3 regions of the Pseudomonas gozinkensis genome follow, and region 2 is predicted to be linked to each of the others. Evidence: riboswitches for the same ligand, from Rfam matches in the RefSeq annotation. Region 2 holds a riboswitch; each other region holds the start of a gene.
The links. Region 2 has a riboswitch for cobalamin ahead of IHQ43_RS13315 (TonB-dependent receptor plug domain-containing protein). Riboswitches for the same ligand answer to the same signal wherever they lie in the genome.

Region 1: linked by a shared signal. The riboswitch ahead of cobW (cobalamin biosynthesis protein CobW) and the one ahead of IHQ43_RS13315 (TonB-dependent receptor plug domain-containing protein) in region 2 are both predicted to bind cobalamin.
Region 3: linked by a shared signal. The riboswitch ahead of cobO (cob(I)yrinic acid a,c-diamide adenosyltransferase) and the one ahead of IHQ43_RS13315 (TonB-dependent receptor plug domain-containing protein) in region 2 are both predicted to bind cobalamin.

What each region holds. Positions count from the first base shown of each region.
Region 1 is NZ_CP062253.1:3,626,128-3,628,387, reverse strand. It holds cobalamin riboswitch at 663-872, shown strand; gene cobW (cobalamin biosynthesis protein CobW) at 971-2,044, shown strand; gene cobN (cobaltochelatase subunit CobN) at 2,048-2,260, shown strand, end outside.
Region 2 is NZ_CP062253.1:2,995,625-2,997,884, reverse strand. It holds gene IHQ43_RS13325 (LysR family transcriptional regulator) at 1-92, shown strand, start outside; gene IHQ43_RS13320 (alpha/beta fold hydrolase) at 166-1,074, shown strand; cobalamin riboswitch at 1,140-1,345, shown strand; gene IHQ43_RS13315 (TonB-dependent receptor plug domain-containing protein) at 1,439-2,260, shown strand, end outside.
Region 3 is NZ_CP062253.1:1,900,188-1,902,447, reverse strand. It holds gene IHQ43_RS08590 (cobyrinic acid a,c-diamide synthase CobB) at 1-643, opposite strand, end outside; gene cobO (cob(I)yrinic acid a,c-diamide adenosyltransferase) at 640-1,251, opposite strand; cobalamin riboswitch at 1,333-1,558, opposite strand; gene IHQ43_RS08580 (hypothetical protein) at 1,725-2,260, shown strand, end outside.

The sequences.
Region 1 (2,260 bases), 630 kb from region 2:
CTCCACTCAGCCTGCCGACGGGCCCTGCGATCAAAAGCGGTACTCGAGCTAACGCTCATCGTTTTGAGTGGGGGGGGCGGGGCGTGTTCGGCTTTGGTTTTGTGGTGGGCTTACCCCTCACCCCAGCCCTCTCCCCGAGGAGAGGGAGCCGATTTCTGTGCTTTTCAAAGTCTGAGTTCAACGCGGTATCGCAAGTCGGCGCAACTCTCCCAATCAACTCGGTCGGTTCCCTCTCCCTACGGGCGGTCCGACGTTTCGGGAGGGCTAGGGTGAGGGGCTCTTGATCTGGCCTTTGCTCTGGCTCTGGCTCTGGCTTTTGATTTTTTGCCCCTTCGGCAGGCCGAGCGGAGGTGTTCATCAGGGGGTAGGCGCGCAGCGCCGTGCGGCGAAGCCGCATACATCGAGAGGAGGTGCAGCGAAGCAAACCGTAGGCGATGCCCCCTGATGGACACCGTAGCGAGGGAACACTGAGCCTAAGCGAAGTGCCGTACGCCGGGGCGTAGACTTTTTGGTTACTTTTGGCTGGGCCGGCATTCCGGGCGTTTGTCAAAAGTGACCCGCCGTCAGGGCGGAACCCTAGGAAGCCGTTACCGCAGCAACGGATATGCTCACAAAACCCAAAACCAAAAAACAACGGCCATTGACCCATCACGAACCCATGCGTAGCCTTGCGCTTTCGAGGTTCTTCGGCCCACGCCGAAGCTAAGAAGGGAACGCGGTCCAAGCCGCGGCTGCCCCCGCAACTGTGAACGGTGCTGTTCGCTGCCACGCCACTGCCAACTCAATCCAGAGCCAGCGGGAAGGCGCAGCGAATACCGGGCCAAGGCCCGAACACCGTCAGCCAGGAGACCTGCCTCGTCACAGATTCTCACTTTCAACCGGGCGGGGTGATCCGGTGGCGAACTCTCCAGGCACGCACTTGCGTGCCGGTCTCGTCCCGTATGCCCGCCACCTTGCCAAAGGGCATCCGATGAAAACACTGGCCAAACTCCCCGTCACCATCGTCACCGGCTTCCTCGGCTCGGGCAAAACCACCTTGCTGCGGCACATGCTCGACAACGCGCAAGGCCGCCGCATCGCGGTGATCGTCAACGAGTTCGGCGAGCTGGGCATCGACGGTGAAATCCTCAAGCAATGCACCATCGGCTGTACCGAAGAAGAAGCCACCGGTCGTGTCTACGAACTGGCCAACGGCTGCCTGTGCTGCACGGTTCAGGAAGAGTTCTTCCCGGTGATGCGCGAACTGGTGGCCCGTCGCGGCGACCTCGACCACATCCTGATCGAAACCTCGGGCCTGGCCCTGCCAAAACCACTGGTGCAAGCCTTCCAGTGGCCGGAAATCCGCAGCGCCTGCACCGTTGACGCCGTGATCACCGTGGTCGACAGCCCGGCCGTGGCCGCCGGCACTTTCGCCGCGTTCCCGGATCAGGTCGATGCCCAGCGCAAACTCGACCCGAACCTGGACCACGAATCGCCGCTGCACGAGCTGTTCGCCGACCAACTGGCCAGCGCCGACCTGGTGATCCTCAACAAGGCCGACCAGACCAGCCCTGAAGACCTCGCTCGCGTGCGCCTGGAAGTCGCCGAAGAGCTGCCGCCGGCGGTGAAAATCATCGAAGCCAGCAACGGTCGTCTGCCGCTGGACGTGCTGATTGGTCTGGGTGCCGGTTCCGAAGAACACATCGACAGCCGCCACAGCCATCACGATCACCACCACGGTGAAGGCGATGACGATCACGACGACCACGATCACGACGCTTTCGACTCGATCTCCATCGAACTGCCACAAGCCGACGAAAGCCTGTTGCTCGACGCACTGACGCAACTGGTGGTGCAGCACGGCATTCTGCGGGTCAAAGGTTTCGCGGCAATCCCGAACAAGCCGATGCGTCTGCTGATCCAGGGCGTGGGCACGCGTTTCGACAAACACTTCGACCGTCAGTGGGGCGCCGATGAAGCGCGTGTGACGCGTCTGGTGTTGATCGGTCAGGAACTGGATGCCGCCCAGCTCGAAGCGCAACTGCGCGCCGCGCTCAGCGTTTAAGCCATGCACCTGCTCAGGACCCAGCCCGGCGGTTTCGTGTCGGATGACAACATTGCCGACCTTGGACAAACCCCCGCCGAGCTGGTGATCCTGTGCAGCGGCGATTCCAGCCTCGCGCTGCTCGCCGAAGCCGCGCAGCAACTGCCCGAGGATTACCCGAGCGTGCGGCTGGCCAACCCGATGCAGGTGCAGAACCATGCGTCGGTCGATCTGTAC
Region 2 (2,260 bases):
TCTACCGCTCGGACCTGCCACCGGGCCCCGCCGCACGCTGGTTGATCGAGCGTTTTGTTCAACAAGGTGCGGCGCTGCAGGCAACCCGTTGAGCAGCGGCTGAAATGCACGTCGGGACAGGACAAATCCGTCTACGCTCCAGCCACCCCCTCTGGAGTGAACGCCATGATCCGCGCCCTGCTCACCGCTTCCCTGCTGCTGGCCCTGAGTGTTCCGGCCCATGCCGACGTGACGCCCTTCCCTGCCTCGTTCCGCACTCAGGACATCGCCGTGGATGGCGCAAAAATCCACACGCGCATCGGCGGCAAAGGCCCGGCGGTGGTGCTGTTGCATGGTTTTGGCGACACCGGTGACATGTGGGCGCCGCTGGCGGCGGATCTGGCGAAGGATCACACCGTGGTGGTGCCGGATTTGCGGGGCATGGGCCTGTCGTCGATCCCGGCCGATGGTTACGACAAGAAGACCCAGGCCGGTGATATTCGCGCGGTGCTGGCTTCGCTGGGCATCGAGCATTCGGTGGTGATCGGCCACGACATCGGCACCATGGTCGCCTTCGCCTACGCCTCGCGGTATCCGCAGCAGACCGATCGCCTGGTGGTGATGGACGCGCCCGTTCCGGGGATTCCGCCGTGGAATGATATCGTGCGCTCGCCGATGCTCTGGCATTTCGATTTCGGTGGACCGGATGCAGAACGGCTGGTGGCCGGGCGTGAGCGCATCTACCTCGACCGCTTCTGGAACGAGTTCGCCGGCGACCCGAAAAAGGTCGACGAAGCCACCCGCCAGCACTACGCCAGACTCTACGCCCGGCCCGGCGCCATGCACGCGGCGTTCGCCCAGTTCCGCGCAATCCGCCAGGACGCGGTGGACAACGAGGCGTCGATGAAGACCAAACTGAAGATGCCGGTGCTGGCGATCGGCGGCGAGAAGTCCTTCGGCAACAACGAAGCCATCGTGATGCGCAATGCCGCCGACAACGTCACCGAACTGGTGGTTGCCGGCGCGGGGCATTGGCTGATGGAGGAAGCGCCCGTCGAAACCACTCAAGCGATTCGCAGGTTTATCGCGCAGTAACCTGAAAAGAGCCCTCGTCATCCTCGACACGTGCGGGTAGTTGACGCACGCCCACCCGAATGTTCAGATGCCGCCCTGTTTCAGGTGTCCCATGCCGCCGTGCATGGGGTGAAACGGGAAACCGGTACGTTCTTTTCGAACAAGTCCGGTGCTGCCCCCGCAACGGTAGGCGCGTGATGCTTTCGACACACCACTGTGGCCAGACGGCCATGGGAAGGTGAAAGCGTCCATACGCGCGAGCCCGGAGACCGGCCTGAGATGTCTGTTTGGCAAAATCCTGCGGTGGGCGGGCATGGGCCGGTGTCGGCGTGTGCGCGATGCCTTCTCCTGCATGCTCTTCTGCGAAGATCCTTTCGAGAAGACAATGATCAAACCTTTCAACTCTCCGGCTCCATCCCTGTTGTTCGGCTGCCTGTTCAGCCCCCTGTTGCTGGCGGATGACACGCCGCTCGAACTCCATCAGCAAATCGTTTCCGCGCCGTCCGTGGAGTCCACCACCGTGGCCGACATGGCGCAATTCGGCAGCAAGGTCGAGATCGTCACCCGCGAGCAGATCGAGCGCGCCGGCCCCAGCGCCGATGTCAGCCGCGTAATGCAGATGTTCATTCCCGGCCTGTACGTCGCGCCGAAAAACGGCCCGTTCGACTACGGCACTTATTCCCTGTTGGGCGGGCGCAACGACGACACGCTGATCCTGCTCGACGGCGTGCGCCTGAACAATCGCCTGTACGGCGGTTTGTACCTGGACACGCTGCCGGCCAACGCTATCGAGCGCATCGAAGTGCTCAAGGGTGGGCAGAGCCTGTTGTTCGGCACCCAAGCGGTGTCGGGGGTGATCAATATCGTCACCCGCAGCCCGCAGAGCCGCAAAGCGTCCGGCGAAGTGAACATGGGTCTCGACACCTTCGGCGGAACCACCGGCGATGCGCGGGTCGAGAATATTTTCAGCAACGGTTTCGGCGATCTGGGTTTGCTGGCCTACGTCAGCCATAACGTCTCGGACGGCTATCAGCCGTTTCGCAATCGCGACCTGAAAAACGTCACCGAGAAGAAACGCGCCTATGAAGTCACGACCTTCGGCGGCAAGGCGATTCAGTCGTTCGGCGATGACAAACGCCTGGAGCTGTTCTACCAATACGCTGACGCCAACCTCGATTTCGCCCGCCCGGTCGACAACCACAAGACC
Region 3 (2,260 bases), 1.1 Mb from region 2:
CGCAAGTGCCGGCCAGCGCTTCGGCGGCGGCGTCGAGGCGTACGTCGAGGTCATTGAGTTCGCTGGCCTGCACCAGACCGAGATGGCGGCTTGGCAGTTCGATCCCGGTTTCCCGGGACAACGCGCCATACCAGCGCAAACCTTCGGTGAGGCTGCCTTCCAGCAATTGCGCATGGCGCACGGTGCCGACGCGGTTGGCCAGCACGCCGGCAAACGGCAAGTCCGGCTGATAGCGCGCCAGGCCCAGGGCCAGTGCGCCGAAGGTCTGGGCCATGGCTGTGCCGTCGATCACACCGAGCACCGGTACGCCGAAATGCCGCGCCAGATCGGCGCTCGACGGCGTGCCGTCGAACAGGCCCATCACACCCTCGATCAGGATCAGATCGGCTTCGGCGGCGGCTTCCCACAACAGGCGTCGACTTTCCTGCTCGCCGACCATCCACATGTCCAGTTGATAGACCGGCGCACCGCTGGCGCGCTCGAGGATCATCGGGTCGAGAAAGTCCGGGCCGCACTTGAACACGCGAACCTTGCGCCCCTGATTGCGATGCAAACGGGCCAGCGCAGCGGTGACGGTGGTCTTGCCCTGACCGGAAGCCGGCGCGGCGATCAGTACCGCCGGGCAGTGACGTGGTTGATTCAAAGTTCGACGCCTTTCTGCGCTTTGATGCCGGCCTGGAAGGCGTGCTTGATCATGCCCATCTCGGTGACGGTGTCGCCCATCTCGATCATTTCCGGCTTGGCGGCGCGACCGGTGACGATCACGTGCTGCATCGGCGGACGGGCCTGCAGATCGCTGAGCACCTGATCCAGATCGAGGTAACCGTGCTTGAGGGCGATGTTCAGTTCATCGAGCACCACCAGACCGATCGACGGATCGCGCAGCAGCTCGCGGGAGACTTCCCAGGCCGCTTCGGCGGCGGCTATGTCGCGCTGGCGATCCTGGGTTTCCCAGGTGAAGCCCTCGCCCATCACATGAAAACGCACTTGCTCGGGGAAGCGGCGGAAGAACAGCTCTTCGCCGGTGCTGTTGCGGCCCTTGATGAACTGCACCACACCGCACTGCATGCCGTGACCCATGGCGCGGGCGAGCATGCCGAATGCCGAGCTGCTCTTGCCTTTGCCGTTGCCGGTCAGCACCAGCACCAGGCCGCATTCGTCTGGCGAATTGGCGATGCGTTCGTCGATCACGGCTTTTTTGCGCTGCATGCGCGCCAGGTGGCGCTCGTCGCGCTCGGGGGAATCAGTCATGGGGGAGCTCTCCGTTGAGGCTGGATAACGGCGGGCAGGCACAAGAATAGACGGCAACAAGCCTGGCATCGCCCACCGTGATGCCGCTGGATGGATCAGGCCGGTCTCCGGGCTCATGAGCGGCTGGTGCCTGGCTGCGCGCCTTCCCGCATTTACGCAGTGGCATCAGACGCAGCTTTTACTCATTTACCGTTGCGGGGGCAGCGCCGGGATCGTGAGGGTTCTTCGCTTCAAGACCCGCCTCACCGGCTTCCCTGTTTCACTCTGTCGACATGCGCCACAGAGCACCTGAAACAAGCCGCGAAGGTTAGAGGGTTGGGGGTGGAGCGTCAATTGAAGAGGGGCTTGTACGGCGAATAACTGCCGCCGATCAATTAACTGACGCCAATCTTGTGCCACACTGTCAGCAGTGATATCAAAGAGCCATGCTTTTTGACTGCAGAGAGCACATCACAATAACAAGGGAGAGCACCATGCAAGGCATGATCATCAGCAACCCGCGGCTGGAATTCCTGCGCCCGGTGCTGGAACGCTGGTTTGACTGTATCGACCGTTACAACGCCGTACGCGGCGACAGCGACACCCCCTACTGGCACGACGAGAAAGCCAACCTTGGCCTGCTGTCCGCCGCCGCATGGATGGCCGAACTGGTCACCCTGCGCGACACTGCCACCCGCAAGCAGAACGAAGAAGGCGAGCGCAACGCCCGCGCCGACCTGTTTATTGCCGGCGCCGACGATCGCGCCTTCATCCAGGCCACCCAGCGCTGGCCACGCGTCACCAGCCTGAATCTGACGCAGGCCCTGGCGGATATCACCAGCGACGCCAAGCGCATCAGCTACGCCAGCGACCTGAAACTCGGCTGCCTGTTCGTCGCCCCGCAAAAGGCCCAGCACAGCGCCAGTCCGGAAGAGCTGCAGGACATGGTCGATGACCTGCAAAAGGAACACACCTGCGCCGTCGCCTGGTACTTTCCCTACGCCTACCGCAAATTGCGCAGCGAAGCCGG